One region of the Streptomyces sp. NPDC053069 genome, then DNA from elsewhere that is predicted to be linked to it. Evidence: riboswitches for the same ligand, from Rfam matches in the RefSeq annotation. Region 1 holds a riboswitch; each other region holds the start of a gene.
What was found. Region 1 has a riboswitch for thiamine pyrophosphate ahead of ACIGXP_RS22580 (thiamine ABC transporter substrate binding subunit). Riboswitches for the same ligand answer to the same signal wherever they lie in the genome.
Positions count from the first base shown of each region.

Region 2: it holds a riboswitch for thiamine pyrophosphate, as region 1 does, so the genes downstream of both, thiC (phosphomethylpyrimidine synthase ThiC) here and ACIGXP_RS22580 (thiamine ABC transporter substrate binding subunit) in region 1, are expected to answer to the same signal.
Region 3: it holds a riboswitch for thiamine pyrophosphate, as region 1 does, so the genes downstream of both, thiO (glycine oxidase ThiO) here and ACIGXP_RS22580 (thiamine ABC transporter substrate binding subunit) in region 1, are expected to answer to the same signal.

Region 1 is NZ_JBITZN010000009.1:186,281-191,599, reverse strand. Features, by position in the region: gene ACIGXP_RS22585 (ABC transporter permease) at 1-779, opposite strand, end outside; gene ACIGXP_RS22580 (thiamine ABC transporter substrate binding subunit) at 824-1,897, opposite strand; TPP riboswitch at 1,979-2,087, opposite strand; gene rlmN (23S rRNA (adenine(2503)-C(2))-methyltransferase RlmN) at 2,111-3,217, opposite strand; gene ACIGXP_RS22570 (STAS domain-containing protein) at 3,502-3,870, opposite strand; gene ACIGXP_RS22565 (helix-turn-helix domain-containing protein) at 4,011-4,355, shown strand; gene ACIGXP_RS22560 (hypothetical protein) at 4,493-4,666, shown strand; gene ACIGXP_RS22555 (hypothetical protein) at 4,802-4,972, opposite strand; gene ACIGXP_RS22550 (PRC-barrel domain-containing protein) at 5,066-5,319, opposite strand, start outside.
Region 2 is NZ_JBITZN010000004.1:387,815-393,133, forward strand. Features, by position in the region: gene ACIGXP_RS11635 (IclR family transcriptional regulator) at 1-871, shown strand, start outside; gene ACIGXP_RS11640 (SsgA family sporulation/cell division regulator) at 971-1,408, shown strand; gene ACIGXP_RS11645 (YibE/F family protein) at 1,507-2,952, opposite strand; TPP riboswitch at 3,034-3,211, shown strand; gene thiC (phosphomethylpyrimidine synthase ThiC) at 3,204-4,988, shown strand; gene ACIGXP_RS11655 (hypothetical protein) at 5,164-5,319, opposite strand, start outside.
Region 3 is NZ_JBITZN010000008.1:45,569-50,887, forward strand. Features, by position in the region: gene ACIGXP_RS19790 (thiazole synthase) at 1-609, opposite strand, end outside; gene thiS (sulfur carrier protein ThiS) at 613-831, opposite strand; gene thiO (glycine oxidase ThiO) at 828-2,000, opposite strand; TPP riboswitch at 1,998-2,109, opposite strand; gene ACIGXP_RS19805 (hypothetical protein) at 2,163-2,513, shown strand; gene ACIGXP_RS19810 (NAD(P)/FAD-dependent oxidoreductase) at 2,545-3,777, shown strand; gene ACIGXP_RS19815 (Rv2175c family DNA-binding protein) at 3,944-4,309, shown strand; gene thiE (thiamine phosphate synthase) at 4,402-5,049, shown strand; gene metF (methylenetetrahydrofolate reductase [NAD(P)H]) at 5,185-5,319, shown strand, end outside.

The sequences.
Region 1 (5,319 bases):
ACGAGCCGCAGGGCGGCCTCCCGGCGCCGTACCGTCCAGGCGTGCACGGCGAGGATCGCGCCGACGGCGGCGAACTGGACGAGCGTGAGGACGGCGGCCGTGGCGAGGTCGAAGACCTCGGAGGTCTGCCGGTAGATCTCCACTTCGAGGGTGGAGAAGGTGGGACCGCCGAGGATCTGGACGACACCGAAGGAGGTGAAGGTGAACAGGAACACCATCAGCGCGGCGGCGGCCACGGCGGGCGCGAGGGCGGGCAGCGTCACCTTCCGCCAGGCGTGCCACGGGGAGGCGCCCAGCATCCGGGCGGCCTCCTCCTGCCGGGGGTCGAGCTGGGACCACAGGCCGCCGACGGTCCGTACGACGACCGCGTAGTTGAAGAAGACGTGGGCCAGCAGGATCGCCCACACCGTGGTGTCCAGCCGTACGCCCCACAGCTCGTCCAGCAGCCCGCCGTGCCCGACGAGGGCCAGGAACGCGCTGCCGGCGACGACGGTCGGCAGCACGAACGGCACGGTGACCACGGCCCGCAGCAGCTGCTTGCCCGGGAAGTCGAAACGGGCGAAGACATGGGCGGCGGGCAGCGCGAGCAGCAGTGTGAGCGCGGTGGAGGCCAGCGCCTGCCAGGTGGTGAACCACAGCACGTGCCGGATGTCCGGCCGCATGACCACGTCCGTGAGCCGCCCGAACTGCCAGGCGCCGTCCACCTTCAGCCCGCGCGCGACGATCGCGGCCACGGGCCAGGCGAAGAACAGCGCGAAGAACGCGACGGGCAGGGCCATGAGCCCGAGCCGCGCCGCGCTCCCCGCGCGGTCCTTCCGAGGGGCTACTTCAGTACGAGCGAGGTCCACGACTTGACCCACTGGTCACGGTTGGCGGCGATCTTGCCGGGGGCCATGGTCTCGGGATGCTGGGCGGCCTTGCCGTACTCGGTGAACTCGGCGGGGACCTTCGCCCCCTGCACCACCGGGTAGACGTACATGTTCAGCGGCATGTCCTCCTGGAACTCCTTGGAGACCAGGAAGTCGATGAACGCCTTGGCGCCCTTGGGGTTCTTGGCGTTGCCGAGCAGTCCGGCGAACTCGATCTGCCGGAAGCAGGTGCCGTACGCCACGCCGGTCGGGGCGGTGCTGGGCCGCTTCTTGGCGTAGATCACCTCGGCGGGCGGGGAGGAGGCGTACGTCACCACCAGCGGCCGGTCGCCGCCGGCCTTCTTGCCCTCGGACGATCCCGAGAACTCCTGGTAGTAGGCCTGCTCCCAGCCGTCGACGACCTTGACGCCGTTGGCCTTCAGCTTCTTCCAGTAGTCCGGCCAGCCGTTGTCCCCGAACCGGGCGGCGCTGCCGAGCAGGAAGCCGAGGCCGGGCGAGGAGGTGGCGGCGTTCTCGGTGACGAGGAGGTCCTTGTACGCCGGCTTCGTCAGGTCGGCGAAGGACTGCGGCGGGGTGAGGTGGTGGTCTGCGAAGTACTTCTTGTCGTAGTTGACGCAGATGTCGCCGTAGTCGACGGGCGTGACCCGGTGCTTGGCCTGGTCGAGTTGGTAGGCGGCGCCGACCTTGTCGAGGCCCTTGGCGGTGTACGGCTGGAAGAGGCCGTTGTCCAGGGCCCGGGACAGCAGCGTGTTGTCGACGCCGAAGAAGACGTCGCCCTGCGGGTTGTCCTTGGTCAGGACGGCCTTGTTGACGGCCTGCCCGGCGTCGCCGTCCTTGAGCACGTGGACCTTGTACCCGGTCTTCTTCTCGAAGTCCTGGAGCACGTTCTTGGACACGGCCCACGAGTCGTGGCTGACGAGGGTCACGGACGTGGAGTCCGCGGACGACGTGCCCTCGCCGGAACCGCACGCGGACAGGCTGATCAGGCCGAGCCCGACCGCCACGGCCACGAAGGTCTTGTTCTGCACTGGATGTCCTCCTGGGGTTGGCCAGGAAGAGACGCGGCCCTGCCCGGGCTTCGCGAGGAAGACCCGGGCAGGGCGCAACAGCTTGAGTGATGACCGAACTCCCTACCCAGAATGACCTGGGCGAGGTTCAGAGGGTCTGCGGCCCTGTCCGCCGCACTCTCAGCGCTGTGGCGCTCCCCTGTCGGAATATGAAGATGTGTGGACCCGGCCAGATTACCGCTCGGTGGCCGCCAGCTGACCACAGGCTCCGTCGATCTCCTGGCCCCGGGTGTCCCGGATCGTCACCGGCACACCATGAGCGGCGATGGCCTCGACGAAGGCCTTCTCGTCCTCCGGCCGGGAGGCGGTCCACTTCGACCCCGGCGTCGGGTTCAGCGGAATGAGATTGACGTGCACGGGCTTGCCCTTGAGCAGCCGCCCGAGCCGGTCACCGCGCCACGCCTGGTCGTTGATGTCCCGGATGAGGGCGTACTCGATGGACAGCCGGCGCCCGCTCTTCTCCACGTACTCGAACCCGGCGTCCAGCACCTCGCGCACCTTCCACCGCGTGTTCACGGGGACGAGGGTGTCACGCAGCTCGTCGTCGGGGGCGTGCAGGGAGATCGCGAGCCGGCACTTGAAGCCCTCGTCGGCGAACCGGTGGATGGCCGGCACGAGCCCGACGGTGGACACGGTGATCCCGCGCTGCGACAGCCCCAGCCCGTCCGGGGCGGGATCGGTCAGCGCCCGGATGGCACCCACGACCCGCTTGTAGTTGGCGAGCGGCTCGCCCATGCCCATGAAGACGATGTTGGACAGCCGGGCCGGGCCGCCCGGCACCTCGCCGTCCCTGAGCGCCCGCATCCCGTCGACGATCTGGTGGACGATCTCGGCCGTGGACAGGTTCCGGTCCAGCCCCGCCTGCCCGGTGGCACAGAACGGACAGTTCATGCCGCAGCCCGCCTGCGAGCTGATGCACATGGTGACCCGGTCCGGATACCGCATCAGCACGGACTCGACGAGGGTCCCGTCGAACAACCGCCACAGCGTCTTGCGTGTGGTTCCCTGGTCGGTCGACAGATGCCGGACGACGGTCATCAGCTCGGGGAACAGTGCTTCCTGGAGCTTGGCGCGCGCCCCGGCGGGGATGTCGGTCCACTGCTCCGGATCGTGCGCGTACCGCGCGAAGTAGTGCTGCGAGAGCTGCTTGGCACGGAACGGCTTCTCACCGATCTCGGCCACGGCGTCCTTGCGCTCGGCGGGCGTGAGGTCGGCGAGATGCCGCGGCGGCTTCTTGGCTCCGCGGGGGGCGACGAAAGTGAGTTCTCCGGGCTTAGGCATGGCTGTACCAGTGTCGCAGATCCAATTGGGTGACCTGGGGCTGTTGCTCAACGACCGAGTCAAGGCGACGGGCGCCGGCCGATGCCGTGGCCGGCGCCCGTACAGGCCAAGGCTTTGAAACCGACCGCTCGCGTCCGCACCTGTTGGTGTCAGGCAGTGGTGTCAGCCGGCAGGGGCAGTCCTCTACAAGTGGGAGTGCAGAAATGACATGAAAGCAGGGATCGGTCGACTGTCTACGTGCTTACAGCAGTCGGCGCAGGTCCGGCTCTTCGGTGACGGCTGGATCAGGAGAGGGCGGCGTCGTCCACGGTCTCTCGTATCTCCAGCACGGCGTCGGCTCCGGTGATCACAAACAGGCGCTGAAGCTGCCTTGGCGGCGCTGCCACGCGCACGGTGCCCGTCTGGTGGGCACGGATCAACAGGTTGAGGAACGACGAGTCCGCGAAGTCGACCCCCGAGGCGTCCAGGACCACCTTCGCATGCTTCCTGACAGCGGCGTTCAGTGCCTCCGCCAGAGGCGGGATCGAGTGGATGTCATAGGAGCCGTGAGCGGCGATCACCCAGGCGCCGCCGCATTCGTACTGGTGCAACGCAGCCACTGGTCCGGGCCCGCCGACGTGGCCCGACCCCTCCATGGCACCAGCGCTACTCATGAGCTTTGGCATGACGGCCTCATTTCAGGACACCTTCGACGCCCCTTACCGCTGCGCGCAGCGCGGAGCACGCCATCAGTTACCGGAAAAGTATGTCATGTATCTGGCTTCGTCAATGAGGGTCCCCTAAAATGCTGGGCATGGTTGGAGTGCCCGAACCTCACAGCGGATGGACGTTCATCACCAACCACGCGCGCGTACTGGCGGCCATCGCCGACAACCCGAACGTCCGTATCCGCGACATCGCCGCCCGCTGCCGGCTCACGGAGCGCGCCGTCCAGCGCATCATCTCCGATCTTGAGCAGGACGGTTACCTCTCCCACACTCGGGACGGGCGCACGAACACCTACCGCATCGAGCCCGACAAGGTGCTGCGCCATCCGGCAGAAGCCGGCCTCTCCGTAGCCTCCCTGCTGTCCCTCCTCGTACAGGATGAGACCGATCGGGGCAAAGAGCTGAGGCCGACCATGGCGCATACCCCCTAAACCCACCACTGACCCCAGCGCCCATCCCGTACGCCGTCGACCCACACACCGAGCTCCCTTACCAACACGTCCCACAAGGTGGCTTCACCTCTTGCCTCAAGGGGCACACGGCCAGTGAGATCCACGGAGGTACCGAGATGAGCGCCGGAGAACGGGCCAAGGCAAAGGCCGAACAGATCGTCGGAAAGACCGTGCGGACGGCGGCCCACGCGATGCACAAAGAAACCCTCGCGGCGAAGGGAGCCGCTCTCGAAGCACGAGGCAGGATGCGGGGCGCGAAGGAACAGGCCAAGGGCTCCTTCAAGCGCTGAGCGCGCTGCCGCAGGCTTGAACCCGTCCGGGGAACGGCTGGAGGCCCGGGGAGAGGGGAACAACCTCTTGCCCGGGCCTTCGGCGTTCGGAGCGGGCGGCACGCCGGATCGGGCGCAAGACGGTCACGTATGCCCTCACCGGACGAAGTGTCGATGAGAGCGCCGGGACCAGCGCACACCGAACAGGACCAGGTCCGCCACGAAGACCACGATGCCGATGATCAGGAGGTAGGACAGCCCCGCCGCCACCGTACCGATGAGTCCCAGGACGACGGCCACGAGGATCAGGAACAGGAAAAGCGCCATGGTGAGCACATCCTCAGCCTCTGCTGCGGGCGATGAGTCGCCGCTGTGACCAGCGATTTGGTCGGGCTTCGGCACTCTTGGGAGGGAGGCCGGTCAGCGGCGTGCGAGGCGGCGCCCCTTACCGCGCTCGTAAGGCCTCTCGTAGTGTTTGAAGACCTCTTCTTCCCGCTCGACCGGCAGGACGTCATCCATGCCTATGGACGGAGCCTTCCTCACCAGCCCTCTCCCGTGCGCCACCTTTACGTACCCGGGGCCCAGCGTTGCTTCGTCGAGGGGCACGAAGACCAGTCGGTGCCGAGTCGGCAGGCCGGTACGGACAGTGGCCATGGTCGGCGCGTCGGTGGTGG
Region 2 (5,319 bases), on a different contig from region 1:
CGCCCAGCGGCCGCCGACCGTCGCGGTCCCCGAACAACCGCATCCCAGCGGCGCCTCGGCCCCGCCGCACCGCACCGGCGCCTCAGGGCCGCCGCATCCCGCCGACACCTCCGCACCACCGGCCGCCGCGACGCTCATCGGGTCCGTCCAGCGCGCCATGCGTCTGCTGGAGACCGTGGCCACACACGGATACGGCGCCCCCGCCAAGCAACTCGCCCGGGAGACGGGCCTGGCCCTGCCGACGACGTACCACTTGCTGCGCACCCTGGTGCACGAGGGCTATCTGCGCCGCGAGAGAGGGCTGTTCTTCCTCGGCGAGGCGGCTGAGCGGCTGGGCAGCAGCGGAGCGCAGCAGAAACGTCGCAGCGCGGTGGCCGACACGCTCGCACACTGGCGCGATGCCATCGGGGTGCCGGTGTACTACGCGATGTACCGGGACGGCGAGATCGAGGTCATGTGCGTCTCCGACTCCCCCGAGGCGCCGGCGGTCGAAGAGTGGGCCGACTTCCGCGAGACCGGCCACGCGCACGCCATCGGGCAGTGTCTGCTCTCCCAACTGGACGAGGACGCCCGCCGCGACCACCTCGCCCGCTACCCCGTCCAGTCCCTCACGCCGTACACCGTGCGCGACAACGATGCCCTGTTGCGGCGGCTGGCCCGGATGCCGCGCATGGAGCCGGTGGTGGAGCGTCAGGAGTACGTGCTGGGGACGGTCTGCGCGGCGGTGCCGATCACGGTCGGCACGACCGTGGCCACGATGGCCATGTCGCTGCCGGCCGACCAGGCCGACCGGCTGCTGCCCGCCGCCCGTCGGCTGCAGACGGAGATCGGGCGGCATCTGGGGACACTCACCCTCTCTATCAGTATCTGAAAACTTACTCCTTGTGATCTCCCGTGTACGTTCAGCAAGATTTGACCACGGCTACAGGGGATCAAACCCGGCCAGTGATGTCATATGACGGGATGGACGATGCGCGAGTCCGTACAGGCAGAGGTCATGATGAGCTTTCTCGTGTCGGAGGAACTCTCCTTCCGTATCCCGGTGGAGTTGCGCTACGAGACCAGTGATCCCTATGCCGTGCGGCTCACCTTTCATCTGCCCGGTGACGCCCCGGTGACGTGGGCGTTCGGCCGTGAGCTGCTGATCGACGGCGTCGGCCGGCCGTGCGGGGAAGGGGACGTGCACATTGCTCCGGTCAGTACCGATGTGCTGGGCGAGGTGCTGATCAGGCTTCAGGTCGGTTGCGACCAGGCGCTGTTCCGGTCCTCCGCGCCTCCACTGGTGGCCTTCCTGGACCGTACGGACAAGCTCGTGCCGCTGGGCCAGGAGGGCGCCCTGGCCGACTTCGACGCCCATCTGGAGGAGGCACTGGACCGCATTCTGGCCGAGGAGCAGAGCGCGGGCTGAAGCGTTACGGCAGGGTCGCCGAGCGCTCCACCATGCCGCGTGGACGCATGAAGTAACGCTTCTGCGTGGCGCCCTGTCCCGGACCGTTCAGCTCGGGCTCACCGCTTCCGGCGCCGGCCGCGGCCACCGCGTGCGGTCACGGGCAGCGCCGGGGCGTCCCCGCTGGCGCGGTCGGCCGAGACCACCAGGGCGGCGAGCGCGGTGGTGACCGGGACCGAGGCGACGAGACCGATCGAGCCCACCAGCGTGCGCACGATCTCCTCGGCCACCAGTTCGCTGTTGGCCACGGTCCCGACACTGCTCTGCGCGATCGAGAACAGCAGCAGCAACGGCAGCGCGGCACCGGCATAGGCGAGGACAAGGGTGTTGACCACGGAGGCGATGTGGTCGCGGCCGATACGGATGCCGGCCCGGTACAGCCCGCGCCAGCCCATTGACGGATTGGCCTCGTGCAGCTCCCAGACGGCTGACGTCTGGGTCACGGTCACGTCGTCCAGGACACCGAGCGAGCCGATGATGACGCCGGCCAGCAGCAGGCCGCTCATGTCGATCGACGGATACAGGCCATGGATCAGGCCGGTGTTGTCGTCCGTGTTGCCGGTCAGGGCGGCCCAGCCGATGAAGAGGGACCCGAGTGCACCGATCAGCGACAGGGAGATCAGCGTGCCGAGCACCGCCACCGACGTCCGCGCCGACAGGCCGTGGCACATGTACAGGGCGATCAGCATGATGGCGCTCGATCCGACCACTGCCACGAGCAGCGGGTTCGAACCCTGGAGGATCGCGGGCAGGATGAACAGGGTCAGCACCAGGAAGCTCACCGCCAGTGCGATGAGCGCCATGACGCCGCGGAGCCTGCCGACCACCACCACGGCGAGCGCGAAGATCCCCGCGAGCAGTGTCATGGGGAACTTGCGGTTCACATCCGCCACCGAGTACTGCAGGTCCTTCGGTGCCGAAGGCTCGTAGGCGACCACGACCTTCTCGCCCTGGTGCAACTGCCGGGTCTGGTCCGGCTGCACGATCTCGGTGAACGTACGGCCCTTGTCCTTGCCGGTGTCGACCCGGACGGTCGCCTTCTTGCAGCGTCCCTTCGCTTCCTGTTGCGCCGAGGCGCCCTCGGCGGTGGAGGTGTCGCCGGTCGGGGTGTCACCGGAGGCGTTCACCGACCGGCAGCTCACCTCGACGACCCTGGTGACCGTGGCCTGCTGTGTCTCCCGGTCGAAGCCGACGCCGGTGCGCTTGTGGGCCGGGGCTCCCCCGGGCCAGAGCACCAGCAGCCCGACGACGACCGCCGCGGTGAACGGGACCAGGATCGCGGCGATGACCTTGCGCAGGTGCTGGGAGACCGGGGCCGCGGGACCGTGGCTGTGGCTGTGGCTGTGGCCGTGCGCGTGACTGTGCCCGCGGCCGTGACCGCGGCCGTCGTCCCCACCGGATCCCCGCTCGGGACCCTGGTCGCCGCCGCTCCCGCCGAAGCCGGCTGCCTGCCCCGAGCCCTCTCGATGGTGCGGCTCGTGCGGCTGATAGGGGTACTGCTCCATCCTGGTCACCGCCCGATCATTGCAAGAACGGCGGGGGGCCCACTGTTCACCGCGCCACATATGACGCTAGCGTGGAGGCACCTTTGCACACGCGGGAGCTCGGAGCACCGGGCTGAGAGGGCGCTGACCTCCGTACACGCGATGTTTCACGTGGAACAGGCGATGTTCCGCAGGAAACGTCGGCAGACGGAAACCGCTGCGTCGACCGCCGAACCTGTTACCGGGTAATGCCGGCGTAGGGAGTAGGTCTCATGACCAACAAGGACGCACGCACGCCTGCCTCCGTTCAGGACGAGAAGTCCCAGGAGGCCGGGAAGTCCATCGGCTGGCACAAGGCGTACGTCGAGGGCTCGCGCCCCGACCTGCGCGTGCCGGTCCGCCAGGTGCACCTCACCAACGGGCAGTCGGTCACGCTGTACGACACGTCGGGCCCGTACACCGATCCACTCGTTGATACCGATGTCCGCAGGGGCCTGCCGCCGTTGCGGGAGAACTGGATCATCGCCCGCGGCGACACCGAGGAGTACGCGGGCCGTCCCGTCCGTCCCGAGGACGACGGCATCAAGCACACGTCGCCGCGTGGCGGGCTGCGCAATCTGGACGCGGTCTTCCCCGGACGGCCGCGTCAGCCGCGCCGGGGCCGCAGCGGAGAGGCCGTGACGCAGCTCGCGTACGCCCGTCGGGGCGAGATCACCCCGGAGATGGAGTACGTGGCCATCCGGGAGAACGTTTCTCCCGAGGTGGTCCGCGAGGAGCTCGCGGCAGGCCGGGCGGTACTGCCGGCCAACGTCAACCACCCGGAGATCGAGCCGATGATCATCGGCAAGCGGTTCCTGGTGAAGGTCAACGCCAACATCGGCAACTCCGCGGTGACCTCCTCCATCGAGGAGGAGGTGGAGAAGATGACCTGGGCGACCCGCTGGGGCGCCGACACGGTCATGGACCTCTCCACCGGCCGCAACATCCACACGACGCGTGAGTGGGTGCTGCGCAACTCCCCCGTCCCCATCGGCACGGTGCCGCTCTACCAGGCGCTGGAGAAGGTTGACGGCAGGGCCGAGGAACTGACCTGGGAGATCTACAAGGACACCGTCATCGAGCAGGCCGAGCAGGGCGTGGACTACATGACGGTCCACGCGGGCGTGCGGCTGCCGTACGTCCCGCTCACCGCCAACCGCAAGACGGGCATCGTCTCGCGCGGCGGCTCGATCATGGCCGCGTGGTGCCTGGCACACCACAAGGAGTCGTTCCTGTACGAGAACTTCGAGGAGCTGTGCGAGATCCTCGCCGCCTACGACGTCACGTACTCGCTGGGCGACGGTCTGCGGCCGGGCTCGATCGCGGACGCCAACGACGAGGCACAGTTCGCGGAATTGCGAACCCTCGGGGAACTCAACCGGATCGCCAGGCGTTTCAACGTACAGACGATGATCGAGGGCCCGGGACACGTCCCGATGCACAAGATCAAGGAGAACATCGACCTTCAGCAGGAGATCTGCGATGAAGCTCCGTTCTATACGCTCGGCCCGCTGACCACGGACATCGCGCCGGCGTACGACCACATCACCTCCGGCATCGGCGCTGCGATGATCGCCTGGTGGGGCACGGCGATGCTCTGCTACGTAACGCCCAAGGAGCACCTGGGCCTGCCCAACCGGGATGACGTCAAGACCGGCGTCATCACCTACAAGATCGCCGCGCACGCGGCCGATCTCGCCAAGGGACACCCGGGAGCCCAGGAGTGGGACGACGCGCTGTCCGACGCCCGCTTCGAGTTCCGGTGGGAGGACCAGTTCAACCTCGCTCTGGACCCGGACACGGCACGGGAGTTCCACGACGAGACCCTGCCGGCCGAGCCCGCCAAGACGGCCCACTTCTGCTCCATGTGCGGACCGAAGTTCTGCAGCATGAAGATCTCGCAGGACATCCGCCGCGAACACGGTGGCAACCGCGCCGAGATCGAGGAGGGCATGGCCCAGAAGTCGAAGGAGTTCGCGGCGAGCGGCAACAGGGTGTATCTGCCGATCGCCGACTGAGACAGGTGGGAGCAACTCGCCGCGCCGGGTCGCCCCTTGAGGCGTCCGGTGCGGCCGGGGGGCCGGCGGGAGTGCGGCTGACCGGGTGGTGAGGCCACACCGGTTGGCCGCTCCGTCCGCCCGGCCGGGCCCCCGCTTGAGAGCGCAAGCCGGGTTGTTCGGGTGCTGATGCGGGTCAGTCGGGCTGGTGCTCCGGGCCGCCGAAGTCCGGGCTCGTGTAGTCCGGGCTGGTGAAGCTCGGGCGGCCGGACTCGGTGCCGTCGTCGGGGCTGCTGAAGCCGGGGCGGTCGTACCCGAGGCGGGGCATGCGGCCGCTCGGGGCGGGCGGCGT
Region 3 (5,319 bases), on a different contig from region 1:
CCCGGCACAGCCCAGCTCCATGGCCAGCGCGGCGTCCGACGCCGTGCCCGCCCCCGCGTCCAGAATCACCGGCACCCGCGCGTGCTCGACGATCAGCTGGAAGTTGTGGGGGTTGCGGATCCCGAGCCCGGACCCGATCGGCGACCCCAGCGGCATCACCGCCGCACACCCGACGTCCTCCAGCTTCCGTGCCAGCACAGGATCGTCATTGGTGTACGGCAGCACCGTGAACCCGTCGTCGACCAGCGTCTCCGCCGCCTCCAGCAGTTCCACCGGATCCGGCAGCAGCGTCCGCTCGTCGGCGATGACCTCCAGCTTGACCAGGTCCGTGCCCAGTGCCTCCCGCGCCAGCCGCGCGGTCAGCACGGCCTCGCCCGCGGTGAAACAGCCCGCCGTGTTCGGCAGCACCCGGATGCCCAGCTTCTCCAGCACCGACAGCACCGAGCCGTGCACGGACGGGTCCACCCGCCGCATCGCGACCGTCGTCAGCTCGGTGCCGGAGGCGGCCAGCGCCCGCTCCAGCACCTCCAGGCTGGGCGCACCGCCCGTGCCCATGATCAGCCGCGACGAGAACGCCGTACCCCCGAGGACCAGAGGATCGTCGGCCATGGCTCAGCCTCCCTGGACCGCGGTGAGGACTTCGACGCGATCGCCCTCGGCCAGCGCCGTGGCCGCCCACTGCGCGCGCGGGACGACGGTCTCGTTGACGGCGGCGGCCACTCCGGAGGGCGCCGCGACCAGCGACCGTACGACGGTGTCGAGAGCGGTACCCGGGACGATCTCCCGGCGCTCTCCGTTGACGGAGATGGAAAGGGTGACGGAGATGGTCATGCGGGCTGCTCCATGAGGACGGCGGCGCCGAAGCGCTGGGGCGTGAACGGACGGGCCACTTCCGGAAGTTGACCGCCGGTCAGCAGCTGGGCCAGTACATCGCCGGTGACCGGTGTGAGCAGCACCCCGTTGCGGTAGTGCCCGGTGGCCAGCAGCAGCCCGTCGAGCCCGGACGGGCCGAGCAGCGGCGCGTTGTCGGGGGAGCCGGGGCGCAGCCCGGCCCGGGTCTCGGTGAGCGGCAGTTCGGTGATGCCCGGCACCAGCTCATGGGCGTCGCGCAGTAGCTCGTACACCCCGCCCGCGGTGACGGTCGTGTCCCAGCCCAGCTCCTCGCTGGTGGCACCGACGACGAGTTCGCCGTTCTCGCGGGGCACCAGATAGACCTGGCTGCCGCGGACGACGGCCCGTACGGTGCGGCTGAGGAACGGCGCGTACCGGCGCGGCACCGTCAGCCGCAGCACCTGGCCCTTCACCGGCCGCACCGGCGGCAGCAGCGCCTCGGGCACGCCCGCGAGCCGTCCGCTCATGCTCCCGGCCGCGAGGACGACCTGGCCGGCGCGCAGCCCGGTGCCGTCCGCGAGCGTGACCCCGGCGGCCCGGTCCCGTACGACGTCCAGCCGTTCCGCCCACGCCCGGTGGAACACCACCCCGGCCCGCTCGCACGCGGTCACCAGGGCCGCCGCGAGCCGGCGCGGGTCGATCTGGTGGTCGCCGTCGACCCGCAGGCCGCCGCGCACCCCGGGCGCCAGCATCGGCTCCAGACGCCGGCAGTCCCGCCCGGACAGCCACTCGGACTCCAGGCCGCAGCGCCGCTGCAGGGCGTGCAGTTCCCGCAGATGTGCGCGGTCGTCGGCGTCGAGCGCGACCTGGAGGGTGCCGCAGCGGCGGTAGCCGAGGTCGTGGCCGGTCAGCTCGGTCAGCTCGGCCGCGAAGTCCGGGTAGCGGCGGGCCGATTCCAGATTCAGGGCGAGCAACGTCTCCTCGCCGTAGTGCAGTTCGGTGACCGCGGCCAGCATCCCCGCCGCGACCCGCGCGGCCCCGCCGCCGGGCTCGGGGTCCGCCACGGCCGTGGCGAGCCCGCGCTGCGCCGCGCGCCAGGCCGTGACCAGGCCGATGATGCCGCCCCCGATGACGAGGACGTCGGACGTGTCGGATGTACGTGACGACATGGGCGTCCAGCCCCTCCCTTCGCCGGCATGACCCGGATCAGGTTCGTACGGTCGGAGGCCGCCAGCCTCCCTCTCAGCCCGGTGCGTCCGGGCTCCCGCGAGTGCTTGTACGGTGGCCACCCTAGCCCGCCCCGCTCGTCACCCGTAAGGGAGCCCCTGCCCGTGCCCCGGTCGCTCGACGGACTGATCCTCGCCCCCGTGGCGGACCAAGCCCCAGGTCAGGTGGGCTCCCGCACCCGGTTCGCCTACCACGAGAAGGCTGGCGAGATCTGGGCCGAGTACGCGGGGGGCGACGTGGTACGCGGCCATCTGGTCGGCACCCGGGAGGGCGACCGGCTGGACTTCCGCTATGTCCAGCTGAGGACCGACGGCACGACCGCCTCGGGGCACTGTGTGTCCACGGTCGTCGAGCTGCCGGACGGGCGGGTACGCCTGGAGGAGACCTGGGAGTGGGAGTCGCGGGCGGGCTCCGGCACGAGTGTTGTGGAACAGGTCACCGAGCACGCCCGCTGACTGACGCTGCGTCACTGTCTATGGTGATCAGGTGAGCCAGCAGACAGCACAAGAGGGCACGTCACAAGGGCGGCGCGTGGTCGTCGTCGGCGCCGGCATGGCCGGGGTGCAGACCGCGGTCGCCCTGCGCGAACAGGGCTTCAAGGGCACCGTCACCCTCATCGGCGCCGAACCCCACCAGCCGTACGACCGGCCGCCGCTGTCCAAGGCCGTACTGCTCGGCAAGGCCGAGGACTCCGCCTTCGACGTGGACTTCGAGTCGCTCGGCGTCGAGCTGCGGCTCGGCTGCGAGGTACTGGGCGTGCGCCCCGCCGCACACGAGCTGGACACCGAGCAGGGCCCGGTGCCGTACGACGTCCTGGTCCTCGCCACCGGTGCCGAACCGATCAGCCTGCCCGGCACCGAGGGCGTCCCCGGCGTGCACCTGCTGCGCACCCTGGACGATGCCGAACGGCTGCGGCCGGTGCTCGCCCGGCAGCACGAGATCGTGGTCGTCGGCGCCGGCTGGATCGGCGCCGAGTTCGCCACGGCCGCCCGCGAGGCCGGCTGCGCGGTGACCGTCGTGGAGGCAGCCGACCGCCCGCTCGCCGGCGCCCTGCCCGCCGAGGTCGCCGCCCCGATGGCCGCCTGGTACGCCGACGCCGGCGCCGAACTGCGCACGCTCGCGCGCGTGGAGCGCGTCGAGCCCGGCGCGGTCGTGCTCGCCGACGGCACCCGGCTGCCCGCGGGCGCCGTCGTCGTCGGCATCGGCGCCCGCCCCGCCACCATCTGGCTGGCCGGTTCCGGCATCGAACTGGGCCCGCACGGGGACGTCCTCGCCGACGACCGGCTGCGCACCTCCGTGCAGGACGTGTACGCCGTCGGCGACTGCGCCTCCTTCCCCTCCGCCCGCTACGGCGAACGGCTGCTCGTCCACCACTGGGACAACGCCCTGCAGGGTCCTCGCACGGTCGCCGCGAACATCCTCGGCGAGACCCCGGCGGTCTACGACCCGGTCCCGTACTTCTGGTCCGAGCAGTTCGGCCGCTTCGTGCAGTACGCCGGCCACCACGCCGCGGCCGACCGCATGGTGTGGCGCGGCGACCCCGAGGGCCCCGCCTGGTCGGTGTGCTGGCTGCGCGAGGACCGCCTGGTAGCCCTGCTGGCCGTGGGCCGACCGCGTGATCTGGCGCAGGGCCGCAGGCTGATCGAGGCGGGCCGGACCATGGACGCGCAGGCACTGGCCGATCAGGGAAAGCCCCTGAAGGATGCAACCGCTGACTGAACAGCGCCCTGGTGACAGCGCCCCGTGAGGGGCGCGGGCCCAGTGATGTGCGGCGTTGCCGCGTGGGCGCGAGCCACCCCGACGTGCCGCAGCCGAAGGACGACCCGTCGCGGCACCCGGCGGAGCAGATCGCGGCCAGTCCGGCGGAGCGCCTACCCTTGGTGCCGTGACCGAGATTGACGCAAAGATCGATGCTCTCGTCCCCGCCTGGCTCACCCTCCCCGACATCGCCGAACAGCTCGGCGTCGAGGTGACGCGCGTGCGGCAGCTGGTCAAGGAGGGCCAGCTCATCGCCGTACGCCGAGGTGAGAACCGCGCGCTGCACGTCCCCGCCGCCTTCATCGACGGGGACAAGGTCGTCAAGGGCCTGTCCGGCACCCTGACGCTCCTGCGGGACGACGGCTTCACGGTCGAAGAGATGATCGAGTGGCTCTTCACCCCCGACCCGACCCTGCCCGGCACCCCCGCGCAGGCCCTGAGTGAGAATCGCGGCACGGAGGTGAAGCGCCGGGCCCAGGCGCTCGCCGTCTGAGCCGACCCGCAGCGCGCGCGGTGGCGTGCCGGCCCTCATGGCCGTACGCCACCCGCGCCGGCCGCCCGCACACCCATCAGGGGGGACCACGTATGTCCGACACCGCACGCGCCGCGCTCGCCGACGCCCGTCTGTACCTCTGCACGGACGCGCGCACGCGCCAGGGCGACCTGCCCGAGTTCCTGGACGCGGTCCTGGCCGGCGGTGTCGACATCGTCCAGCTGCGCGACAAGGGCCTGGAGGCCGCCGAGGAGCTGCAGCACCTGGAGGTCTTCGCGGACGCCTGCGCCCGGCACGGCAAGCTCCTCGCGGTGAACGACCGCGCGGACGTCGCGCACGCCGCCCGCGCCGATGTGCTGCACCTCGGCCAGGGCGACCTGCCGGTCCCCGCGGCCCGCGCCGTCCTCGGCGACGAGGTGCTGATCGGCCGCTCCACGCACGCCGAGTCCGAGGCCGCCGCGGCCGCCGTGCAGGACGGCGTGGACTACTTCTGCACCGGCCCCTGCTGGCCCACACCGACCAAGCCCGGCCGCCACGCTCCGGGACTCGACCTGGTCCGGTACACCGCCGGCCTGGGCACCGAACGCCCCTGGTTCGCGATCGGCGGCATCGACCTGTCCAACCTCGACCAGGTGCTGGACGCGGGCGCCCGCCGGGTGGTCGTCGTCCGCGCGATCACCGAGGCCGACGACCCCGGGGCGGCCGCGGCGGAGTTCGCGAAGCGGCTGCGGCAGGCCTAGCGGAGCCTGCTGTCCACCGGCCTGTGCACCGTCCCTGTCCACATTTCTGTCCAAGGAGTGGACAGGGGAGCGGCAATTCGGGCAAATTTCCGGCATTCGGTTGGGGGAGCGCCGAGCCCTGGCTAACCTGCCCGTATGGCCCTCGGAACCGCATCCACCAGGACTGATCGCGCACGCACCGTGCGCGAGATCCTCGCCACCGGCAAGACGACGTACTCGTTCGAGTTCTCGGCACCGAAAACCCCGAAGGGCGAGCGGAACCTGTGGAGC